One region of the Paenibacillus sp. PDC88 genome, then DNA from elsewhere that is predicted to be linked to it. Evidence: riboswitches for the same ligand, from Rfam matches in the RefSeq annotation. Region 1 holds a riboswitch; the other holds the start of a gene.
The links. Region 1 has a riboswitch for S-adenosylmethionine ahead of BLW49_RS21585 (methionine ABC transporter ATP-binding protein). Riboswitches for the same ligand answer to the same signal wherever they lie in the genome.

Region 1 (12,454 bases):
TGGTATGGTAAAGCACAATACGAAGACGATTGTAGATGCACTAAAATAAATAGGAAAGCCTAGTTATAATGGGCCGAAGGCCATTGGAAGGAGTGGAGTGGGGATGAGCTCACTATCGTATGAACAATCAGGAAGAGATCATTCTCAAGGCAGCGAGCAAATTCCGTTTTCGGTACGGAACCTGGCCGTTGCTTATCATAAAAAACCGGTTCTGAGCGATGTAACCTTCAGCGTGCCGGATGGTAAGCTGATTGGTATTCTGGGTCCCAATGGAGCCGGTAAATCTACGCTGATCAAGGCAGCGCTTGGCCTTGTTCCTACAATTAGCGGCGATGTCCGCATATACGGCAAACCGTATAAGGAGCAGCGCAAACGAATTGGATATGTTCCTCAGCGTGAGTCTGTGGATTGGGATTTCCCAACGAATGCCCTGGATGTCGTCTTAATGGGGCAGTATGGACAGCTGGGCTGGTTTAAGAGACCGGGTAAAAAAGAAAAAGAGCTTGCATATGAATGCTTGAGCAAGGTAGGAATGGCTGAATTCAGCAATCGTCAGATCAGCCAGCTCTCGGGAGGTCAGCAGCAGCGTGTCTTCCTGGCGAGAGCACTTGCGCAGAATGCAGATATTTATTTTATGGATGAGCCGTTTGCAGGCGTTGATGCCACAACAGAGAAGGCGATTATTGCACTGCTCGAGGCACTCAAAAATCAGGGCAAGACCGTTCTTGTTGTACACCACGATCTGGCTACTGTGGAAGAATACTTTGATCATGTACTGCTCTTGAACGGCAGACTGGTTGCTGCCGGACCGACAGCAGAAACCTTCACCCCTGACCTGCTGCAACAGACTTATGGAGGCCGGATTGCCATGATCGGGCACTCCCCATCCGCACCGAAAGATGGAAGGTGAGCCCGCATGTTCGAATGGATAGCTTCTGTAGTGACTGATCCTAATGTCAGATGGATTCTGTTTGGTTCAATGCTGCTCGGCTTCAGCAGCGGACTGATCGGTTCCTTCACCTATCTTCGCAAACAAAGTCTGATCGGTGATACCCTTGCTCACGCAGCACTCCCGGGCATATGCATCGCGTTTATGCTGAGTGGAGTCAAATCCACCTTTTTATTCATGATTGGAGCCCTTGTTGCCGGTTGGATGGCGACCATTGGGATTTCGCTCATAACCCGCTATTCCCGAATCAAGCAGGATACTGCACTGGGTATCGTATTGTCCGTGTTTTTCGGTATTGGTATTGTGCTCTTAACAAAGATTCAGCATGGCGATTACGGAAGTGCGAGCGGGCTGGATAAGTATATGTTCGGCCAGGCAGCCTCCATGGTTAGAAGCGACGTATACATGATGCTGGGAGTATCGGTTCTTCTGCTCATCGTGTGCTGGCTGCTATTCAAGGAGTTCAAGCTGATCAGCTTTGACGCCGGCTTTGCAAGGGGAATGGGTTATCCATCAGCCTTTCTTGAACAGCTGTTATTATTTCTAACCGTGATTGCCGTTGTTGCCGGCGTGCAGGTTGTAGGTGTCGTGCTGGTCGCAGCCTTACTGATTACGCCTGCTGCCGCTGCACGATACTGGACGAATGCACTGGGTCTGATGGTTTGTCTGGCAGGACTGTTTGGTGCAGTTAGCGGGGCGCTGGGCACGCTGATCAGTGCAACAACGCCGGATCTCCCTACCGGACCGGTTACCGTGCTGGTCATTACACTGATCTTCGGTGTTTCTGTGCTGATCGCACCGGGGCGGGGGCTGCTCGCCAAAGAAATTAGGAAGTATAGAACCAAAACGGAATACAACAATCAGCAGGAATCAGTAAATCGTGCTGAGGTCAGTAAATAGGAAGGAGGGAATCAATCATGTCAACATTTTGGATTTTGCTAACTGCCATACTGGTTTCCTCGGCCTGTGCACTGCTCGGTACGTTTCTGGTGCTTAGAAAGATGGCCATGGTTGGGGATGCAATCAGCCACGCGGTTCTTCCTGGTATCGCTATTGCCTTTTTAATCAGTGGCCGCGAATCCCTGTGGATCCTTGTCGGCGCTACCGCGGTTGGACTGCTTGCCGTCTTTCTGATTCAGCATCTGGAGTCCAGCGGGCTACAGTCTGATGCTTCCATCGGGATTGTCTTTACAGCTCTGTTCGCCTTTGGTGTCATTCTGATTAGTTTAAATGCACAGAATGTCGACCTTGATCTGGACCACGTACTGTATGGTGAAATTACGTATGTTCAATGGGACCGGCTAATCATCGGAGAGATGGATCTCGGGCCAAGGGCGGTATGGATGCTCGGAATTACCCTGGCGATTATTCTAACGCTGCTAACTTTGTTCTACAAGCAGTTTAAGCTGGTATCCTTTGACCCTGCACTAGCGGCGGCTACTGGCATTCCGGTAATGCTGTTTCACTATCTGCTGATGGGCATGGTGTCTATGACCTCTGTCGCTTCATTTGACAGTGTCGGCGCCATTCTCGTTGTCGGCATGCTGATTGTACCTGCGGCGACGGCATATCTCCTCACAGATCGGCTGTCCCATATGCTGGTGATCAGTGTTATTATCGGTGTAATCAGCTCATTTGCCGGCTATTATTCCGCTTTGATCATGGACTCGTCCATTGCCGGATGCATGGTAGCTTCCGCAGGTATTTTGTTTGTGCTGGCCTTCCTGTTCTCTCCACTTCATGGAGTTGTCGTTCGGAAATGGAAACAGAAGCGGGGCAACATGTCAGAAGATCCGCTGGAAGTATAGTTGAATTAGGTGTACGAGAATGTAACATAATGAAATGATGAAGTGACAGGCTGAGATGGAATCTCGCCCTGTCCTTTTTGCATTGTAATTTTTGTTGAACAATCCTGTTTTATGTTAAAATGTCGCTATGCCTCTTGATAGGGCGGCTAAAGGTATGATGAAATTGAATCTAATTGATTCTGCCTCATAGAGATATAAGAACATTGGATAAGAGTTGCAACAAACAAAGGAGGTCGAACCTGCTTGAGTAATCATTATCAGTATAAATTGCTTGCGCTGGATATGGACGGTACACTGCTGACGGATAATCATGAGATATCCCATGAGACGTCTACCTGGATTCATAAAGCGATGGAGGCCGGTATTCATGTCTGTCTGTCCACCGGACGTGCCGCGCATCATGCGCTGCCTTACGGTCAAGAGCTGGGCCTTGAGACACCAATGGTTACGGTGAATGGAAGCGAAGTGTGGAAATCGCCGAATGAGCTGCATATCCGCACACTGCTTGACCCCGAATTGATTAAGAAGATGCATGAAATTGCTGTGAAGCATGACTGCTGGTTCTGGGCTTATTCTGTAGATCAGCTGTTTAATCGTGAGCGCTGGGTGGATGCCATTATGGATCATGAATGGCTGAAATTTGGCTACACCACAGAGGATGATCAGGTGCGTCATGAGATTCTCATGGAGCTCCAGGATCTCGGCGGGCTGCAGATCACCAATTCTTCACCGACCAACCTGGAAGTGAATCCTGCGGGCATATCGAAGGCAAGTGGTGTTGCCGAAGTGTGCAAGCTGCTCGGTATTACAATGGAAGAGGTTGTTGCCGTTGGCGACAGCTTGAACGATCTTGCGGTCATTCAGGCTGTTGGCCTTGGTGTGGCCATGGGGAATGCGCAGGAGACGGTGAAGGAAGCAGCGGATCTTATCGTCGCTTCCAATAATGAAGATGGTATTGTGGAGGTCATTCGTGACCATATGTTGAAGGTAGGTACGACTAAAATACAGCCTTAACGTTTCGCACGGGGAAGGAAGAAGGGAAAGAACGTTTTGTCTAAGAAAGAATCATTTATTAAGGGGACGCTGATTCTGGCTGCAGCGGCATTAGTTGCGCGCGTGCTGGGCCTAGTTCAGCGGGTTCCGCTTGAGCATTTGCTCGGGCCCGTCGGGGATGCTTCGTTCGGTGTCGCAAACAGCGTCTATCTTATGCTTCTTACAGTAGCGACAGCAGGAATTCCGAGCACACTCAGTAAGATGGTATCTGAACGGTATGCACTCGACAAACCGCAGGATGCCAAGAGGGTATATCAGGCTGCGCTTATCTTCGCTGGTTTTGCCGGAATCGTCATGACCATTCTCTTATGGTCGCTCGCTCCATTCTACGCCACCTATATTGCTCAGGTCCCGGAGGCATCGACAGCGATTCGGGCACTTGCTCCTGCACTGCTGCTGTTTCCGACCATTGCCATGATGCGAGGATACTTCCAGGGCCGTAATAACATGACGGCCGGAGGTATCTCTCAAATCGTGGAGCAATTCGCCCGAGTGGGAACGGCGATTCTGCTTGCGTTCATTCTCTTGCGGCTCGGATATGCCGATGAAGAGGTAGCAGCAGGTGCTTCCTTCGGAGGAGTGCTGGGCAGCGTCGGTGCTTTTGCTGTTATGATGTATTTTGCATTCAAGCAGTCTCGCAAGGACCAGTCGATGGGGCTGGCACTGCATGCAAACACGCAGGTTCCATTATCACGTATCTATCGTGATATCTTTACGCTATCGATTCCTATCGTTCTGTCATCCCTTGCTGTGCCTGTAGTGAATTTCATTGATTCCTCCATCATTAAGCCGCTTATCAGCGGTGATGTCGGATCAGATGCAGCGACCAATCTGCTCGGGATCTTAACGAATCGTGCACAGCCGGTTGCGGGAATTCCACCGATTCTCGCTATTGCGCTTAGTCAGTCGCTTATTCCTATTATCGCCGCAGCTTATGCCAGAAAAGATGAAAGTCATCTGCGCGGACAGGTTACCCTGGCGATGCGAATTGCCATTATGACAGGTATGCCAATGGTCATTGCACTTACCGTTGCTGCATATTCCATCAATGGACTCTTGTTCAGTTCGTTGGAAGGTGCCGGCGTGGTGGCGATGCTGACGTTCGGAACAATCTTCCAGATTACAATGATGACGTCGAATTCCATCCTGCTTGGAATCGGCAAACCCAAAATTACCATGGTTACCGTCTTTATAGGAATCGTGGTGAAGCTTGCCGCGAGCTTTGCGCTTGCACCGTTCTTCGGCATCTATGGCATCATCGCTTCAACAGGTCTCGCATTCCTCATTATTACGGCATTAAATGTGCGTGTTCTGAAGAAAACGGTCAGCTTCTCCATCCTTGGCTCAAGGTGGGCAGGATTTGCTGCAACCGTCGTGCTCTCGGCAGGGATAGGGTACGGGCTTCATCAGCTGGGTCTGCGAATGGCTGATCTGATGCCGTCTAGACTTGCTTACTTGATTAACTGCGGAATCGTTGGACTGGCTGTTCTTATCAGCTATTTTGTTCTGCTTATCCTTCTCGGCGTATTGCGAGAGGACGAGCTGAAGAGTTATCCGCGTATCATTCAGAAGGTGCTCCGCCCGCTGATGCGATTGAAGCGTTCGGGTAATCAGGGAGCAAGAGGATAACATAGTGAGGGTTTGAATACTACGTATATAGAAAAAAAGGCATCGTTTCATTACCACATGAAGCGATGCCTTTTGCTATCTATATCAATCGATCCAGGTCATGCATCATGGCCAGCTTGGATAGACTGTTCCTATGCTCATGGCTGATCTCGAACAGCTTGGGTCGTCTTGGAACGGTCAGATGACCAAGACTATCGGTTTGAGTCAGCCAGTCTTCCCGTGATATTTTCTCATACGGCAAGTCCTGCCAAACGTTTAATAGTTTTGGGCTGTACAGCTTGTTCCCTGACGGGAGCGCTTCATTACGGCTCAGCATAGGAGATACGAGAGCCTCGTGTGTAGAGAGCTCTTTTTGATCTGTGAAAAACTTAGGCCAGTATTCACTTCTTGAGCCTTCATGAGGGACGGCATATGCATAAGCAGCAGCCCGGTCCAGCACCTGCTCGTGTCCAAATAGCAGCGCATACAGATTCTTGCCAAAAGCAATCCGCTCATGCACCTTACTGAAATTCGACAAGGTCAAGCCAACGAGCTCCTCATTGATACCGAGCGGGATGACAATATGGTTCAGCCCCGCAATTTCATGTGAACGAAAGGACAGAGTAGAAGTCACATGGTGCTGGTAGAACGAATTGCGTATGACGCGATACTCAATATAATTCTGTTCATTAATGATGAGTCCAACCGTCAGCAGTGCACTGTCCCTATTCAGCCAGAAATGCTCCCAGAAGGGAACCATGAAGGAGGAAATGTGAAACTCCGATAGCAAATGAAAGTAGCTCCGGCCCTTTTCCTTACTTTTCATATATAGCAGCAGCTGTGGGTAAGCGTCTTGAAAAATAAGTGCGTTGCACCGTTCAAGCAGCAGGTATACCCTTTCTTTTTCTTGGTCATTCAGGATGATCTTCAGCAATCCGCTGTGTAGATCTGTCATATTGTATCCACCGTTCCGGGATACGAAGTGAGCGAGAAGTGCCCAGTGCAGCTCCGGATAAGACTTGTAGCAGGCGAGGTAAGCTGCTGTTCTTGAGACATTGCTCCGGTTGTGATATTTCGTCAGCTCTTTGATCTCCTGAACGAGCTCCAGCTCCTCTACACTGTAAGGGTCAAGCTGGCTGCTCCGAAGGGAGGCTGTCTGAACACCAGACGTTCTCACACTTGCCATCATATGCTCAAGCTGTTGCTGTATCTGTACGGCAGAAGACGTCTGCCACGTCAGGGAGAGAAGTGGATGACGCAGTTTTTTGGAGGCTTCCCAGGCTGATCTCTTCCCAGTGATCATTTCCTTGATCGTGACCGGAATCGTTGTAATCAGCTGCCAAATAGAAGGCTTGGCCTGCGCTTGGTAATCTGGATGGTCCATCATCATATCTCCCTTTCGTTGAATCGTCTCACGATGCTTACTTACGATGTTTACTAGTATGCACACAAAATTTGACTTCCACTCTATTCTTTGCTTCACTAAGGTAAGATAAAGGTAAATAGCAGAAAGGATGGTACACATGAAATTAATGAATTCCAAGGCTGAATTTGACGTATCTATACAATCCTCCAACCTGGTCGTTGCTGTATTTAAGGCGGATTGGTGCGGTGACTGCACCTATATCAATCCATTTATGCCAGAGGTTGAGGAGAAATATGCCGATTCCTTATCGCTTATTCAGGTGGATGTGGATAAAGTGGAGGAGGTCAGTCAGGAGCAGAACATTCTGGGCATTCCGAGCTTTGTTGCTTACACGGATGGCCGGGAATTGATTCGTTTCGTTAATAAAAACCGCAAATCACGCGAGGAGATTGAGGCCTTCCTGGATCGTGCGGTTGAAGTGTACAAGTCCATTCATAAATAAGAAACTCAAAAAATACACCGTTCTCCTTCTTCCGAAGGGAGCGGTGTTTTGCTGTGTAATGATGGATATACTGAGATGAGTGCAATGATTTGTGATTGATTTGGCAGCTCAGCGTGTTATGAAATAGATTTTATGCGTTAACATTTTGTCACAATCGGTTTATGCTGCGGATTCTTTTATCCGGTATAATTGAAAAAGAGCTGATGGATAGCTTCACCATATTTTATAACAGCAGGTGAATGAAGTTGAAACATATCAAATTGTTAAAATGGGTCAGTTTCGTGACGACCATATTCATGTTTTTTGCCACCTTTGGCGGCGGAGTCGTTACCCGGACCGAGTCCGGTCTCGGCTGCGGCAATGAGTGGCCGCTGTGTCATGGTAAATTTGTACCGGCGCATACACTTGCTTCACTTATTGAGTATTCCCATCGCATAGTAAGTTCCACAGCCGGGCTGCTTGCGGTTGCGACCTTTGTACTATTCTGGATGTACAGCAAGAAACGCCGTGATTTACAGATATTTGCGTTATTGACGTTAATATTTGTCATTATCCAAGGAGCAATGGGAGCACTCGCTGTTGTCTTCTCCCAATCTCCACCCGTGATGGCACTGCACCTTGGGTTTGCGTTTATCTCGCTTGCGAGTGCACTGATGACAACGCTTGGGGCCAGACAGGAAGAGAAGTTTGGAGGTCTTGAACGGTTTGACAGACTGCCGCGCGTCAGTAAGGGCTTCCGTAATCTGGTATGGATTACCGCGATTTATTCCTACGTGGTTGTCTATACGGGTGCTTTTGTAAGTCATACGAGCTCTGCAGGCGGCTGCTCCGGCTTCCCTCTATGTAATGGAGAGGTTGTGCCTCAGTTGTCTGGCGGAGTCGGCATAGCCTTTATGCACCGGGCAGCTGCATTTCTGCTGGTAGCTGTCGTTGCTGTACTCAGTCACTATGCTTACCGGCACCACAAGAATAATCGGGAAATGCAGGTGCTTGGGCTGTCAGCGATCGTTCTAATTATACTTCAAGTGCTCTCTGGTGTTGGACTAATGCTGACGATGAATCGTCCTGAAGTCTATATGTTTGTCGTACTGGCACATATGACGATCATTGCCGTCTTGTTCGGTATGCTGTGCTATATGAGCTATGTCGTGTGGAGACTTGCCAAGCCCGCGGGCAGTAACAAGCTGTAACAGAAGCCAGAGGGAATCTAACCGTTTTTTTCGGGCAGCGTTCTGCTGCCCGGCATACATAACTTAGACGTATGTCCCGCCCTTGTTAAGCCTTCGGAGATGTTCTCCGCAGGCTTTTGTTTTCAACATGCTTGATAACGGGGTACATATCTTGCATGAACTCACCTCTAATCCATCATTTTATCCTTCAGGATCAAGTTATGGTTGTGAGGTGCAGAATTCGGGAAATATAAGCTGCACAGATGCACAGGAGGACACGCATATGCTTCGAACTTTATTGGGAGAGCCCGCCCGGGTTAACACCGGAGAACTAAAAGAAGCCATGGATACCATGGCGAAGACACTGCAGCTGCTTGGAGCGGCTATAGATCGAGGAAACGACCCTTCACATGATTATCGCAAGCTCGATATTTGGACCCGAGGCCTGATGACCTCACTTGATGAACTGGAGCAGAGCACTTTTGCCGCTTCTTTCTTTGCCGCTAAAGTTCACTCCTCCTCAACAGAAGATATGGAACCGGATGAGAAGGCGGATTACGCACGGTATGTTTATTTTTACAAGGATGGCTTTATTCGCATGTTTGCTATCCTCGATAAGCTTGGTAACCTGCTGGATGACTGGTATGAGCTTCATACTTCCAAGGTGAAGGTGCATTTCTCGTACTTTACGGTTCTTCGTCAATTTGAATATTCGAAGCAGCATATGCCGCTTGTTCAGGAGCTGAACGATCTCAAGGATCAATATTCGGACTCGATGAACCGGCTTCGTAAACGAAGAAATACAGAAATCCATCACATGAATGTAGAGATGGTGGATGATCTGTGGCAGAAGCATCAGACTCTTCATGGCAAGGTTGAGCTGGAGGATCTGAGGTCCTTTACACAGGATCTTGAGCTGGGACTGGAGCTGGTATCCAAGAGCGTGACGGCGGCATTTCATTACATTAATAACAACTGGCAGAAGAGCACACCGAAGGCCAAAAGCTCTGTCAAATCCTCATCATAAGAAATCCGATAAAAATAATGTAATATTTTCCTTTGACAAGTAGTGTAAAGTATTTTATACTTTCACTTAGTTTCTGAAATTGCTGAAATAAATAAGTGAATTAAACACACAATCGCATATATGTTCTTATCGAGAGTGGCGGAGGGACAGGCCCTATGAAGCCCGGCAACCGATTCTGTATTGTAGTCAGTAAGACTGCTGTACCCGAATGACATGGTGCTAAATCCTTCAAGACCGTGAGGTTACTTCTTACGATCTTGGCAGATGAGAAGGAATCGCTTAATGATAACAAGCCCCTTTTTGTCTAGCAAAAAGGCGGCTTTTTCTTTTTATCGGACATTCTTCCACGAGGGATTCGGGTAGAAAGCAAGGCATACGGGTAAAACAAGTGTAAAGAAATAGAAGCTCTGACATAGAGAAGAACGGATTGCAGTAAGTAAGGAGGTACCTCATTTGATCGAACTAAAAAATATTAAAAAGGACTATGGCAAAGGGAAACAGGTCACGACGGCCTTATCCGGGCTTAATCTGTCCATTCAAAAGGGTGAAATCTTCGGCGTCATCGGTCATTCCGGCGCAGGGAAGAGCACGCTGATTCGTTTAATTAATTTGCTTGAGCGGCCGACAGCCGGTGAGGTATGGGTCGGCGGTATAAACATGACCAGGCTTGGTAAACATCAGCTGCAGGCGAAGCGCCGCAAGATCGGTATGATTTTTCAGCATTTCAACCTGCTCAGTTCAGCTACTGTATATGATAATATCGCGTTTCCCCTACGGCTCGTGAAGACCAATCAGGCGGAAGTTGATCGTAAAGTGAAGGAGCTGCTAGAGCTGGTTGGCCTGACCGAGCATAGTAAGAAGTATCCTTCTCAGCTCTCAGGCGGTCAGAAGCAGCGCGTCGGCATCGCACGTGCGCTGGCAAGCGACCCGGAAGTGCTGCTATGTGATGAGGCAACCTCAGCACTGGACCCGCAGACGACGAATTCCATACTTAAGCTGCTGCTGGATATCAACAAACGCTTTAATTTGACCATTGTACTGATTACACATGAGATGCATGTGATTCAGTCGATCTGTGATCGTGTCGCCGTCATTCATCAGGGCGGTATTGTGGAAGAGGGTCCGGTGACGGAAGTGTTCCTCAAGCCGCAGCATCCTGTAACCCAGGACTTTATTCTACGGGAAACAGATTCGGGCGACCTGCTCGGTGAAGCCATTATGGCGACGCATTTGGAACATTCCCAAACGGTCAAAATTACGTTTCTCGGAAGCAAAACGTATGATTCGATTCTGTCGCAGACGGCTAGAAGGCTTGGTATTGATTTTGCCATCCTGCAAGGAACTATCTCAACTATTAAGCAAGTGCCTTACGGACAGCTTACGGTTAGACTTGAAGGTCCTCCTGAGCTGATTCGCAGTACGATAGATGAGCTAGTATCCCAGGGGCTAGAAGTGGAGGTGGTGGTATGATGGGGCTTGATTTTTCCGTCATCAACTGGGATGAATTCCAGAAGGCCACTTTAGATACATTAAAGATGCTGGGTGCATCCGGATTATTTTCCATTCTTATTGGTCTTCCGCTGGGCATTATTTTGTTCATGACTTCCCGTTCCACATCCGGAATCAGCAGGGCTGTTTACAATGTGCTGTCTGTAATTGTCAACATATTGCGATCCGTTCCATTCATTATCCTGATTGTGGCGATGATTCCGATTACGAAAGAAATCGTAGGGACGGCGATCGGTGTTCTCGGTACGATTCCTCCGCTTGTTGTGGGGGCAGCGCCGTTCTTTGCCAGACTTGTTGAGACTGCGCTTCGTGAAGTCGACCGCGGCGTCATTGAAGCCTCACAGGCGATGGGCGCATCGACAGGGCAGATTATCTGGAAGGTACTGATGCCGGAATCTCTGCCGGGTCTGCTTGCAGGGATGACCATGACCATTGTTACGCTCGTATCCTACACAGCGATGTCGGGGATGGTCGGTGGTGGAGGGCTGGGAGCTCTTGCCGTCAACTATGGATATTTCCGCTATGAGAATGAAGTGATGATTATAGCTGTTATTATCATGATTGTGCTCGTACAAGCACTGCAGATGATTGGGGATCGCTTGGTGAAGCATTTTACTCGGAGATAATAGACTCATCGCAAGTTCCTATTTAGGCGTATTTAATGAGAAATCTTAAGCTTACTTTGGATTTAGGGCATGGACGTTGTATGGTTCATCCTTTATCACATATATCGAGATTATATAGGAGGGTCATCTGTAATGAAAAAATGGTTCTTATCTGCATTAACTCTAACTCTGGTTCTGGTACTGGCAGCTTGCGGCAATGATTCCGCTCCCGATACAACAGGAAGTGAAGGCACGGGAGGCACAGAAGAAACAGTAACCTTGAAGGTCGGTGCAACACCAGTTCCACAAGCTGAAATTCTGGAGCAAGTCAAGCCAATTCTTGAAGAGCAAGGCGTTAACTTGGAAATTGTTACTTTCAACGATTATGTACAGCCGAACGTACAGCTAGATGAAGGCCAGCTCGATGCGAACTTCTTCCAGCACAAGCCTTACCTGGATAACGAAATAGAGACACGTGGTCTTAAGCTGGCGGCTCTCAATCCGGTACATGTGGAGCCGCTTGGTGCTTACTCGAATACGATTACCTCTGCAGATGAGCTGCAGGACGGTGCAAAGATTGCGATTCCGAACGATGCAACCAACGGCGGCCGTGCCCTTATCCTTCTGGACAAGAACGGTATCATTAAATTGAAAGACAACACTAACATTGAATCCAAGATCAGCGATATTGCAGAGAATCCAAAAAACTTGGAAATTATTGAGATGGATGCAGCGATGCTTCCTCGTCAGCTGGGTGAAGTAGAGCTTGCTGTCATCAACGTTAACTATGCGCTTGAAGCAGATCTAAACCCGCTGGAAGACGCACTCTTCCTTGAAGATGCAGATTCTCCATATGCG
Region 2 (12,454 bases), on a different contig from region 1:
TATATTTCCATTCTGTCCGGTCTGGTGCTCAGTGACTCGTCTTCCATCGGCGGCGTCATTATGTCAGCACTCATTGCACTCGGCTACATGCTGATCGTTATCATCTTGGGACGCAAGCTGGTACCCGTCTTGAATAAACTGCTTAATATCCGAAATAATGAGCTCTTCTCACTCGTGATCTTCGGATCCTTATTCCTGGTAGCCGGCTTCTCTGAAACCATTCATGTTGCAGAAGCCATCGGGGCCCTGCTTGTCGGACTTGTTCTAGCAGAAACCACGCATGCGAAGCGGATTGAGCATCTAATTATGCCATTCAAGGATTTCTTCGGTGCGATCTTCTTCTTCAGCTTTGGTCTCTCGATCGACCCATTGTCACTTGGCGGAGAAGCCGTATGGCTCGCTCTCATTGCGGTAGCCATTACGCTTGTCGGCAACTTTACAGCGGGAATGCTTGCCGGACGAAGTGCGGGGCTGTCTCCAAAGGCTTCCTCCAATATTGGTCTGACCATCGTCTCCCGTGGAGAATTCTCTATCCTGCTGGCAAACATGGCCGCAACGGGCGGACTTATGGCAATCATCCAGCCTTTTGCTGCGATCTATGTGCTTATTCTAGCGATACTCGGGCCTCTTCTAACCAAAGAGTCCAAACACATTTACCGTATGCTGGATAAAGTCTTCAAGTTCAAGAACACGAAGAAGCAGCAAAAGTCTGAGATGCTGCAAGAAAAGACGATTGACTAAATATCGACCACTTTGAAAATGCAAGGATGATGAATAAAGGAGGAATCGAATGAACCAGCCTCCACATTCTACTCGTCCCATCCATGTGGGATCCAAGGTATCTAGGCAGCCTCATCGTGTCTGGTTGAAAAAGCTGTTGCTCGTGACCTTGGGCAGCATTTTGGCATCGATCGGGCTGGAGCTTTTCCTGCATCCGAATCAGCTTATTGTCGGCGGAGTCACCGGCATATCCGCCATGTTCGCCTATCAAATGGAAATGCGGCTTGGACTATTTTTATTCTTGTTTAACCTGCCATTCATTTTATTTTCTTATGGTAGAGTTCATAAACAATTTGCTATCGTCACTGTACTTGGCTTAACGGTATTCTCATTAAGTACATTAATGCTGCATCCTTTGCCTGCAGTCCTGACTCATCCGCTGGCAGCTGCAATATTAGGCGGGTTGTTTCTAGGACTTGGCATTGGGCTCGTGCTGAGTAATGGGGGCACCCTGGATACACTGGCTGTAAACCATATCAGTTCTAACCTCTCTGGAGGAAAGAGATCCAAGATTAAGCTTGAACGTATCATTATGGTCATGAATCTTCTTGTTCTTACCGGAGCAGGCATTAAGTTTGGAGCTCAGCAGGCCATGTACTCGATTCTTGCTTACTTGATTGCTGTTGAAGCCGTCCACTTTGCAATGAGGGGCTTCACTTTTAATCGCAGAGTCTACATTATTAGTACACAACCATATGAGCTGCAAAAGTCAATTAGAGCAAGACTTCTCAGAGAGCCTGAGCTCTCCCCATTAGAACGGACTAATGAAAAGGATTGGAGCCAGCTCCCTGCTCTCTATTACACGATACATGTGTTTGAAACGAGTCAGTTGAAAGCCATCGTTCGTTCTGTTGATCCCCATGCTACTGTTGTCTTCGATATGGATGAGCCAAATTCATAACAAGTTATAAAAAAGCGCAGCAGGTCACTGTACCTGCTGCGCTTTTGCTTGAACTAATTCTGCATTACAAAATCATTCTCAATTTTGCTGTTCGGGCCATAGAATACTCTCAGAATCTCGTATTTCGTATTCCGCTGTGCCGGAGTATTGCCTGTCTCACGAATCAGTTCAAGAATGGAATTAATATTCACTTTGTGTGTAGCACCTGCTGCGGAAACTACATTCTCTTCAATCATCGTACTTCCAAAGTCGTTACAGCCGTAACGGAGGGAGAGCTTGCCGACTTCCGGTCCCATCGTTACCCAAGAAGATTGAATATTCTTAATGTTATCTAGAAACAAGCGGCTGATCGCGACTGTCTTCAGATAAGCTTCCGGAGTTTGTCGTTCTTTTTTCAAGTTCGTGTTATCCGGCTGGAAGGTCCAAGGAATGAACGCTAGGAACCCTTCCGAATCATAGCCATTCTGGATGCATTCGTCCTGGGCATCACGAACACGCTGCAAATGAAGTGCACGCTCCTCCATCGTTTCGCCAAAACCAATAACCATCGTTGCTGTCGTATTCATGCCGATTCTGTGCGCGGTCTGCATTACATCCATCCAGTCACGCCATGAGCCCTTGAGCCGGCTGATCTTACGGCGTGTACGGTCATCAAGAATCTCAGCGCCTCCACCTGGAAGAGAATCAAGTCCCGCTTCATGAATCTGCCTAACGACTTCTTCAAGAGTCAAGCCATCGGACACTTCTCGCATTTTCATAATTTCGGCTGGAGAGAAAGAATGCATTGTAATATCCGGGAACCGTTCTTTAATCCCGCGCAGCAGATCCGTATAATAGCTGAATGGCAGGTTCGGGTTCGTTCCTCCCTGCATCAGTATTTCTGTTCCGCCCACATCCTGGGTTTCCTTAATTTTTTGGAAAATCACTTCATCCGGGAGTACATAGCCTTCATCTGAACCCGGTCTGCGATAGAACGCACAAAAACGGCAGTATACATCACATACATTCGTATAGTTGATGTTCCGCCCGATGACAAACGTTGTGATGGGTTCGGGATGCATCCGCTTCATGATGACATGCGCAGCCTCACCTATTTTTTCGACTTCATCCGATTCAAACAAAAGAGTTGCGTCCTCCACAGTCAGACGCTCACCATTCAAAGCTTTATCTAAGATATGGTTTACTCCGCTCATACGGCAGCCTCCCTTATCGTTAATATGTAACAATAAATAGAAATATTGTCTTGTCTATCGTAACATAGGTTAAATGTGAAAAGAAGCACCTATTATAAGCGTGCTTCTTTTGATCTAGATATATATGATTAGAATCATATACAATATTGAATTTTACCGGTTAGCTGCTAAGGCCTGATCCAGATCTGCAATCAAATCATCGATATCTTCAAGTCCTACAGAGAATCGCAACAGTCCGTCTGTAATTCCTCTGTCCAGCCTGAAATCCTGAGGCATCGCCGCATGCGACATCATGGCCGGGTAAGAGAGTATGCTCTCTACCGCGCCAAGACTTACCGCAACGAGCGGAAGCTTGACTGCATTCAGCACCTGCTTGGCACGCTCTCCCGACCCGACGTCAAAGGAGACGACTGCACCATAACCAGTAGATTGACTCTCATGAATCTCTCTTCCAGGATGATCCATAAGACCAGGATAGTATACAGCATCAATATCAGAGCGATTGGTCAGCCATGCGGCAAGCTTGGCCGCACTTTGCTCCGAATGTGCCATTCTTGCCCCCAGTGTCTTCATCCCGCGCATGAGCAGCCAGGATTCCTGTGCACCAAGCACCGTACCCAGCCCATTCTGGAGCTTCTTCAGCTCATTGGCGATGGCCTCTGTCCGGGCAACAGCAAGGCCCGCAAGCACATCGCTGTGCCCTCCGAGGAATTTCGTGGCACTATGCAGTACGATATCCACTCCTTGTTCAATTGGACGCTGATAATAAGGGGTCATGAACGTATTATCAAGCAGTGTAATAAGTCCTTTCTCCTGAGCCCAAGCCGTGACACCTGCGACATCGGTAATACGAAGTGTTGGGTTCGACGGCGTTTCCATAAATACGGCTTTGGTATTTGAGCGATATGCAGCTTTGACCTGGTCCAGATCCGTCATATCCACAAATGTCGTTTCAATATTCATCCGGGTCAGAATCGTACTGAGCAGACGGTAGGAACCGCCATATACATCTTCCGTAGCGATAATGTGATCTCCCGCAGATAAGATCATTAACGCACTGGAGATGGCGGCCATCCCGGAGGAGTATGCAAATCCGCGAACGCCTCCTTCCAGTAAGGCAATATAGTCTTCTAGCGCCTGACGAGTCGGATTCCCAGAACGGCTGTAATCATGAACCGGCGGAGCGAAAATATCATGATGATGAAAAGTAGATGCCTGGTAGATCGGTACACTGGAAGCGCCTGTGCCTTCATCAATTTCTGCTCCGAAATGCAGAAGCTTCGTATCAAATTTATAGGAGTCGTCACGGTTTTTCTTACTCATGTGCTGCGCCTCCCTCAAGCTCTTGATGAGCCTTATCGAATGCCTGGCTTAAATCAGCAACGATATCATCAATATGCTCTATTCCGACAGAGAAACGAAGCAGGCGCTCATCAACACCAATGGCATCGCGAATTTCTACCGGAATGTCCGCATGGGTCTGTACAGCCGGATAGGTCATAAGCGACTCTACTCCACCCAGGCTCTCCGCAAAAGCTACCAGCTTGATATGTCTCAGGATGGGCTCAACGTATCTTGCATCCTTCACTTTGAAGGACAGAATGCCCGTGTTGCCGCTGGATTGTTTATTTTGAATATCATGTCCTGGATGATCCGTAAGAGCAGGATAATAGACATCTGTAATCATGGAGTGCTTGAGCAGGAATTCGGCCACTTTGGTTGCGTTATATTCATGGCGCTCCATACGCAGCGCGAGTGTCTTCATACCGCGCATAAGCTGATAGCTGTCGCTTGGCGAGAGTACAGCTCCGATTGAATTATGTAGAAATGCCATCTCTTCCGACAGCTCTTTCCCCTTGGTTACAATGAGGCCACAGAGTACATCATTATGACCACCCAGATATTTAGTAGCACTGTGCACAACGATATCAGCGCCAAGCTCAATTGGACGCTGGAAGTAAGGCGTAAGAAGTGTATTATCCACAATAGACAGTAACCCATGTTTACGTGCCCAGCCGCACACTTTTTCAATATCTGTAATCATCATAAGAGGATTTGTCGGTGTCTCAATAAAGACAGCTTTGGTATTTTCATTTCTTACACTTTCGAGTGCATCAATATCATTCGTGTCCACGTAGCTTGCGGTAATGCCATTCTTGGACAAGATCCGTTCCACCAAACGATACGTACCGCCATAGAGATCAAGGGAAATAATCAGATGGTCCCCCTGTCCGAATTTGGCAAAGATCGTCATAATAGCCGCCATACCCGAGCTGCATGCGAATCCTGCATCACCAGATTCCAGCTCAGCTGCTGCTTCTTCAAGAACCTTTCGGGTTGGGTTTGTCGTACGAATGTAATCAAATCCAGTGCTTTGACCAAGCTTTGGATGTCTGAAGGCAGTGGATTGGTAGATCGGGAAATTAACTGCCCCCGTTACCGGCTCTTTCACTGATCCAATCTGTGCTAATCGGCTTTCAATGTTTAGTTTATTGTCTCCCATTCGTAAACATCCTCCTCTAAGTTAGGTAGAATTCACTTAAATCTGTGGTCCAATGTCATACGGCGTCTCTTGGTATACATAATAGTTAAGCCAGTTAGAGAAGAGCAGATTCGCATGGGCTCTCCAGGTAGATGGCGGAACCTTACTTGGATCGTTATTTGGAAAATAGTTATACGGAAGCTTCACATCAAGCCCTTTGTCCTTATCCCGATCATACTCCCATTTCAGAGATAAGGGATCGTATTCGGAATGGCCTGTTACAAAGATTTGTTTTCCATCCTCAGTAGCTACAATATAAACCCCCGCTTCTTCTGACTCGGACAAGATCTCAAGCCCAGGAACCTGCTCAATATCTTCTCTTGTCACCTCGGTATGGCGAGAATGCGGTGCGAGGAATACTTCATCAAAACCGCGAAGCAGCTTGACATGAGATTTGTTGATCGTATGATGGAACACGCCAAAGCATTTTTCAGGAAGGCCTACCTTCGGTACATTAAAGTGATGGTATAGACCTGCTTGAGAGGCCCAACATATATGCATTGTTGAGGTTACATTGGTCTTGGTCCATTCAAAGATCTGCTGGATCTCTTCCCAATAGGTCACTTCCTCAAAATCCATCTGTTCTACCGGTGCACCGGTAATGATCATGCCGTCAAAACGAAGATTCTTAATCTCATCAAATGTTTTGTAGAACATATCCAGATACTCTTGGGACGTGTTCTTGGATACGTGAGACTTGGGATGAATGAGTACAACATCAACTTGAATGGGTGTATTACCAATAAGACGGAGCAGCTGTGTTTCCGTCGTTTCCTTCGTAGGCATCAGGTTGAGTATCCCGATACGAAGCGGCCGGATATCCTGCCTGTACGCATGGCTTTCGTCCATGACAAAGATGTTTTCTCCTGCAAGTACTTCCTTGGCCGGTAAAGCGTCTGGAATTTTAATTGGCATTAGTACTCCTCCTTATATGGTGTTTGAAGAGCGAATATCATGAGAGAGCATGGGGGAGCAGAATATTTCGTCCTAACACAAAAAGACCTCACTCGGTAATCGAGAAAGGTCATCTGTTCGTATTCGAAAATGCGCCTCTCTCATCTCTCAATTCGTCTATAGCCTTAATAAATAAGATCAGACGACTGCAAGAATTAGCACCGTGCGTATTCGCCGGTTGCCGGGTATCATCGGGCTAGTCCCTCCACCTACTCTTGATAAGATTTCGCTATATTTTATTGTCATATACCCATTACTATAATGATTAGATCGTTATTCGTCAAGAACTGGGCTGTCAAAAATAAGCACCAGGAGACAGCTCATGAAAATAAAGCACCAGATGTGCTTCACATACATAGACTGCCTTTGAATAGTGTAATATTTTCATTCTTGATTGCTTAATTCGAGAGCGTTATACTAGTCAAGTGTTAAATATCAAAAATGATGGGGTGACGTAAAATGGAAGGCGACCCGAGGCCTAGCTGGCAGCCGAATAAATATAACTATATAGGATGTACCATCAGCTTGCCGGTTGGACGGGAGCGCATATTTTACGGGCGAGACCTCTTCTCTATACCTGCTTAAATTGTGTGACCCTTCACTTTACCAGCACTGATGCGTTCACTTTCCTTCGTTATTCAGCTTGTCCCTATAACATTTACGGGAGATTAATAAGGAGTGGATACAAATGAAAATAAGACTGGTGAATGAAGGAGTTTTTACTCCGCTTGACAACATTGAAGATACAATTACTCCTCCCGCTGAAGGGTTCTACTGGATTGATGCAGATGTCGACGATCTGGCTGTGCTGCAGCCTCTCTTCTCCATGCATGATCTGGCCGTTGAAGACTGTCTCAGTGAGGAAGAACAGCGTCCAAAGCTCGAAATATATGAAAGCCATTATTTTATCGTTGTAAACAGCATCCGGTTTGATGATGAGGAAATATTTTTACGTGCCGTAAACCTATTTCTTGGTAGACATTATATTATTACGGTTACCAAGCAGAAGATTAACGAGCTTCGCACACTCAAGCCTATTCTCTGGGAGGAAGAAGTCAGCACACCGGACCGTTTCCTCTATTACCTCGTCGATTCAATCGTTGACAATTATTTTACGGTTGGTGACCGGCTTGAGGCACGGATTGATGAGCTGGAGGAAGACATTCTGATGCACACCAAAAAATCGCATCTGAACGAGATCATTGGTCTGCGAGGGGAGATTCTGTGGTTAAGAAAGGCGCTGTCTCCACAAAAAGAAGTCATCAATACACTTAACAAAAAAGATCTGCGGTTAATTGATGATCAGCTTCAGAAATATTTCAGCGACATTTATGAAAATGCGGTGAAAATATCTGAAACCTTCGATACACTCCGCGATCTGATGGGGAACTTACGTGAGGCTTATCAGTCCAGTATTTCAAACCGTGCCAATGAAATCATGCGTGTGTTCACGGCGATTACTACGGTGTTCATGCCGCTGACTCTGATCACAGGCATCTATGGGATGAACTTCACCAACATGCCTGAACTGAATTATAAGTATGCTTATTTTATCGTTATCGGCGTGATCTTCGCGCTCGGCCTTTCTATGTATTGGATATTCCGTAAGAAGGACTGGATTTGACCTCATCTTCGACATTGTAAATAGAATGATGTAAGGGTCCGGAGCTGTCTGAGACAGGGTTCCCGGACCCTTTATATTATTAAACTAGCCGACCTGGCGATCTGCCTCTGTCTGTCTTCTAAACCGAATACGAACCATACGCAGACGCTCGTACAGCTGATCCAGCGGCCCTACAGAAGAAGGATCATCGCCATATACACGCTGCAGTACCGGCTTCAAGAAGCCCGTGCCCAGCTCATCATAAGCATTCCAAATCTGCTCCTGCTCTTCATCGGTCATCCATACCAGCTCCTTGGCAATCAGAGCCTCTGTATCGTATCCTCCCTTCTCCAGCTCCTCGAGAAAATCAACCAATTCTCTTCGTGTCAATCCAGAGCTTGTACTGATCTCAACCAGAGAAAGATTGCTGGCAATACCTGATAGTACAGTCTTCTTTAATGTAAAACGCTCCAGCTCTTGCTTATACTTCTGCTCCTTCTGCTTGAATACCCAGGATTCATATTCCTCTTCATTCAGAACTTCATGCACCCAATCCAGCGGAAATGCATGCTCTCTTGCTTCATTTACCGTAATGGCGAGAATTTCCTCTCCGTACTCTGCCGCCTTATTATCACCGACACCAGGCAGTTCACGAAGCTCCTCGAGGGTATGCGGTACATATGCACTGATCATTCGAAGCAGCCGATTGCTGGCAATAAAATAAGGGGCTTTGCGCTCCGTTTGGGCCTTCCTTCTCCGCCATACACACAGCTCCTGATATAATTCCTCACGTCCATAGAGCTCACTATAGCACTGAAGCTTGGTTGCCCCTTGATTTCTCGTTCTTGTGTCCCCTGCTTCATGAAACACGCCTTCAATCAGTGGTCTATATCCCTCGCTCATCTTGATCGCCAGCTGCAGGCGATAAATATGCATCATTTCATTCCATGATGTACCTTCATACCAAATGTCCGAGATCTCCTCTTCCAGGCTGTTCTTGTTCCAGCCCAGCTTCCACATTCCTTCTTCCTCTCCAATCCATAACTGTGCATAAGTCACTTCCGCTCCAGGAGCCGTATTTGAAAGCTGGTTCATAAATACAATCTTCATGCTATTCATCCTCCTCCTTAAGTCAGCCCAGCACGTACAACAAGACCACAAAAAAAGCACCCCTCCCGCATCTAAATGCGAGAGAGGTGCTTCCTCATGAAATCCGTACTGTTCTGTTAGTCAACATCATACCATAATTGATAATTATTTCAAGAATAGATATGCGGTGTGATCAAAATTTAATTCGTCTAGTTCAATCCCAGTTCGATTTTGGCGTCTTCTTTGGCCAGCTTGGCCAGTGCAAGCGCACCGCAGATCCCTGCGTTATCACCCAGTTCAGGATAAACAACGTATTCGTCGATTCGCTCCATAATGCTTGGATGCTGAACGTAACCTCCGAGCAGCTTCTTCAGCTCTGCTCTTACTTGAGGGAAGAGCTGTTCCTGCTTCATGACACCGCCGCCCATAATAATCTTCTGCGGAGAAAGAATAAGCACATAATTTACCAAAGCCTGAGCCAGATAATAGGCCTCCATCTTCCAAGCCGGATGATCAGAAGGAAGCTCGATGCCTTGTTTGCCCCAACGTTTGGAAATCGCAGGACCTGCCGCGATCCCTTCCAGGCAGTCACCATGATATGGACAAAATCCCTCGTAAGTATCATCTGGATGACGTCTTACACTAATATGCCCCATTTCAGGATGTGACAGGCCGTGAATTAGTTGTCCAGATACTACCGCTCCTGCCCCAATTCCGGTACCTACCGTAATATAAATGCAGCTGTCCAGCCCTTTTGCCGCTCCCCATGTATATTCTCCCAGAGCCGCTCCATTCACATCGGTATCAAAATTCATCGGAACCTGAAAATGCGATTTCAATTCTCCAATGATATTGTAACCACCCCAGAAAGGCTTCGGAGTTGTCGTTATATGACCATATGTAGGACTCGATTTGATAGGATCGATAGGTCCAAACGACCCTACACCAAGCGCCTCGATCTCATGCTGTTCAAAAAAAGAGATCACCTGAGCCATCGTCTCTTCCGGCGTAGTTGTTGGAAAGCTGACTCTTTCAAATACCTCACCTTGCTCATTACCTACACCGCATACAAATTTCGTTCCACCAGCTTCTATTGCACCAAGTACTCCCATGATTACCCCTCCGTTATTGTTCTAGGTTGTCTCCAGCTTTGCCAGCCGTTTGCTGAGTGTTTCTTTCCAGCTTGCCGCAAGAGCTGAGAGCGATAGCAATTTCTTAATGGAGCTAATATCCGTCTTTCGGTGATGCATGATAACATTAGCCTCCATTACACTTAAGGAATCCTGTTCTCTTGATTGCAGTGTCAAGGAATCCTCTGAAGACACATAACCCTCTGTCAAGACACGAAAATAATAGCCCGTCAATCCCGTATTCTGAAAATGAAGCGGGAGCTCTTTGTACTGATGCTTCAGTCCAAGCTTGAAGCATGGCACCCGAGGCTGGCTGATCTGTACAACTGCTTCACCCAGCTGAAACGTATCGCCTATATATACATCGGTTTCACCAAACCCCGATACGGTTACATTCTCACCGAATGCTCCAGGATCGAGAGAGCGTCCCATTAAATCCTCATACACCGGGTATGCTTGATGGCTGAAGACACATACCGCCTTATCCTCACCACCATGATTGACTAGATCCGCCTGTTCATCACCATGAAAGCCTGTTCTGGATAAGAACAGCCGCTCCGTTGTAGAAGATTTGAATATCGCGGAATATATCTCTTTGCTGCCATTCATCATCTTCACTTTGCTTCCTACATTTAACGAAACCACATGGGAAGATGCAGCATCTCTCGTCAATTTTAACGCCTCCGTCTATCATTTGATTTCACTTTTATGTAATCGCTTACCATCAAGTTTGAACCTTCCGGGCACACAACTCAAGTACTATCATTACCCGAAATCGATTTTTGGTCAATTGGTAATGTACAATTTTTTATATAAAAGAGTGCCGACCCATAATCAGCCAGCACCCCTATTCTCTAATTCCTTAACCTTATCGACAAGAATAATACTATCTCAGCCGATCGCTACTCCCATCAATGAGCAAAGACTCTTCATCTCCAGCTCCTCAAACTTGCTAATGATCTGCGCATGATCCAGAACAAGCAAACTGCTCTCAAGCGAGCATGCAACAGGAACCTCACAATGAATTTTTGCAAGCTTACGAGATAAATGAAGCATGTCCATATCTGCTTCAATCTTCTTGCGAATGGACGGAGATAGATCATCCATATGCTCCAGAATTCCTTCAATGGAATCGTACTCTTGAACCAGCTTCATCGCCGTCTTCTCGCCGATTCCTCTCACGCCGGGATAGTTGTCGCTCGCATCTCCCATCAAGCCCTTCATATCAATGATTTGCCGTGGATGGAGCTGCTTCTCTTCGTACAGAGATTCCGGTGTATATACTTTATAATTGCCGTGACCTTTTTTCATAATAATAACCTTGGTTCGTTCGTTCACCAGCTGCAGCAGATCATGATCCCCAGATAAGATCATAACGTTCATATCCAGCTCTTCATTGTAAGAACGGCTGAGTGTTCCTAAGCAATCATCCGCCTCATAACCAGCAGCACTAATATTCGGTACGCCCAGGCTGTCCATTACTTCTTGAATCATAGTAAATTGTGGTACTAGATCTTCGGGAGCTTCTGGTCTGTTTCCTTTGTAATCAGCGTAATGTTCACCGCGGAACGTTCCACCGCCCAGATCCCAGCAGCATACCACATGTGTCGGATTAAAGGTCTGCACTGCATCCCAGAAATAACGGATAAATCCATATACCGCATTAGTTGCAATACCGTCCTTGGTCCGTCTAATATAACCGCCTGAAGCTGTGGCATAATACGCCCGAAACAATACTGCCATACCATCGACTAATAATACCGATTGATCTTTTGTTTCTATACTCACGATTGTTAACGCTCCTGTTCTATTCCATGCTAATCTTTACTCCCCGTATTATAGCACAGCCACATTCACTGGTGGGGGTTAATCGCTGGAAAGAACCTTGCTTCCTTATGCTAAATTTAGCAATCAGCTCCACATGTCCTGATACTGCTCTTCCTTGAAGCCAACGGATACTTTACTGCCGTCAGTAACAATCGGACGCTTGATTAATCTGCCATTGGAGGACAACAGCTCGATCTGCTCCTGGCTTGACATCTCTTTCAGCTTGTCCTTCAGATTCAATTCCTTATATACTTCACCGCTGGTGTTAAAGAATTTCTTGAGTTCCAGTCCACTGTTATTAACCAGCTCTGTCAGCTTCTCTGGGGCTGGAGGCTCTTCAAAAATAGGAATCAGCGTGAGCTCATGTCCGCGCTCTTCCAGCCATTTAACGGCCTTGCGGCAGGTGCCGCACTTTGCATATTGATAAACTGTCAG

Region 2: linked by a shared signal. The riboswitch ahead of metA (homoserine O-acetyltransferase MetA) and the one ahead of BLW49_RS21585 (methionine ABC transporter ATP-binding protein) in region 1 are both predicted to bind S-adenosylmethionine.

What each region holds. Positions count from the first base shown of each region.
Region 1 is NZ_FNNT01000008.1:56,964-69,417, forward strand. It holds gene BLW49_RS21535 (metal ABC transporter solute-binding protein, Zn/Mn family) at 1-49, shown strand, start outside; gene BLW49_RS21540 (metal ABC transporter ATP-binding protein) at 104-910, shown strand; gene BLW49_RS21545 (metal ABC transporter permease) at 917-1,849, shown strand; gene BLW49_RS21550 (metal ABC transporter permease) at 1,867-2,757, shown strand; gene BLW49_RS21555 (Cof-type HAD-IIB family hydrolase) at 3,001-3,771, shown strand; gene BLW49_RS21560 (putative polysaccharide biosynthesis protein) at 3,808-5,439, shown strand; gene BLW49_RS21565 (DUF2515 family protein) at 5,519-6,868, opposite strand; gene BLW49_RS21570 (thioredoxin family protein) at 6,942-7,286, shown strand; gene BLW49_RS21575 (COX15/CtaA family protein) at 7,532-8,476, shown strand; gene BLW49_RS21580 (Cthe_2314 family HEPN domain-containing protein) at 8,739-9,482, shown strand; SAM riboswitch class I at 9,606-9,753, shown strand; gene BLW49_RS21585 (methionine ABC transporter ATP-binding protein) at 9,936-10,952, shown strand; gene BLW49_RS21590 (methionine ABC transporter permease) at 10,949-11,617, shown strand; gene BLW49_RS21595 (MetQ/NlpA family ABC transporter substrate-binding protein) at 11,750-12,454, shown strand, end outside.
Region 2 is NZ_FNNT01000001.1:938,947-951,400, forward strand. It holds gene BLW49_RS04420 (cation:proton antiporter) at 1-741, shown strand, start outside; gene BLW49_RS04425 (YitT family protein) at 791-1,681, shown strand; gene mqnC (cyclic dehypoxanthinyl futalosine synthase) at 1,735-2,874, opposite strand; gene BLW49_RS04435 (aminotransferase class I/II-fold pyridoxal phosphate-dependent enzyme) at 3,028-4,197, opposite strand; gene BLW49_RS04440 (aminotransferase class I/II-fold pyridoxal phosphate-dependent enzyme) at 4,190-5,377, opposite strand; gene metA (homoserine O-acetyltransferase MetA) at 5,414-6,331, opposite strand; SAM riboswitch class I at 6,469-6,595, opposite strand; gene corA (magnesium/cobalt transporter CorA) at 7,059-7,994, shown strand; gene BLW49_RS04455 (HRDC domain-containing protein) at 8,079-9,083, opposite strand; gene BLW49_RS04460 (ROK family protein) at 9,272-10,174, opposite strand; gene BLW49_RS04465 (MOSC domain-containing protein) at 10,196-10,804, opposite strand; gene BLW49_RS04470 (5'-3' exonuclease) at 11,084-11,974, opposite strand; gene BLW49_RS04475 (arsenate reductase family protein) at 12,104-12,454, opposite strand, start outside.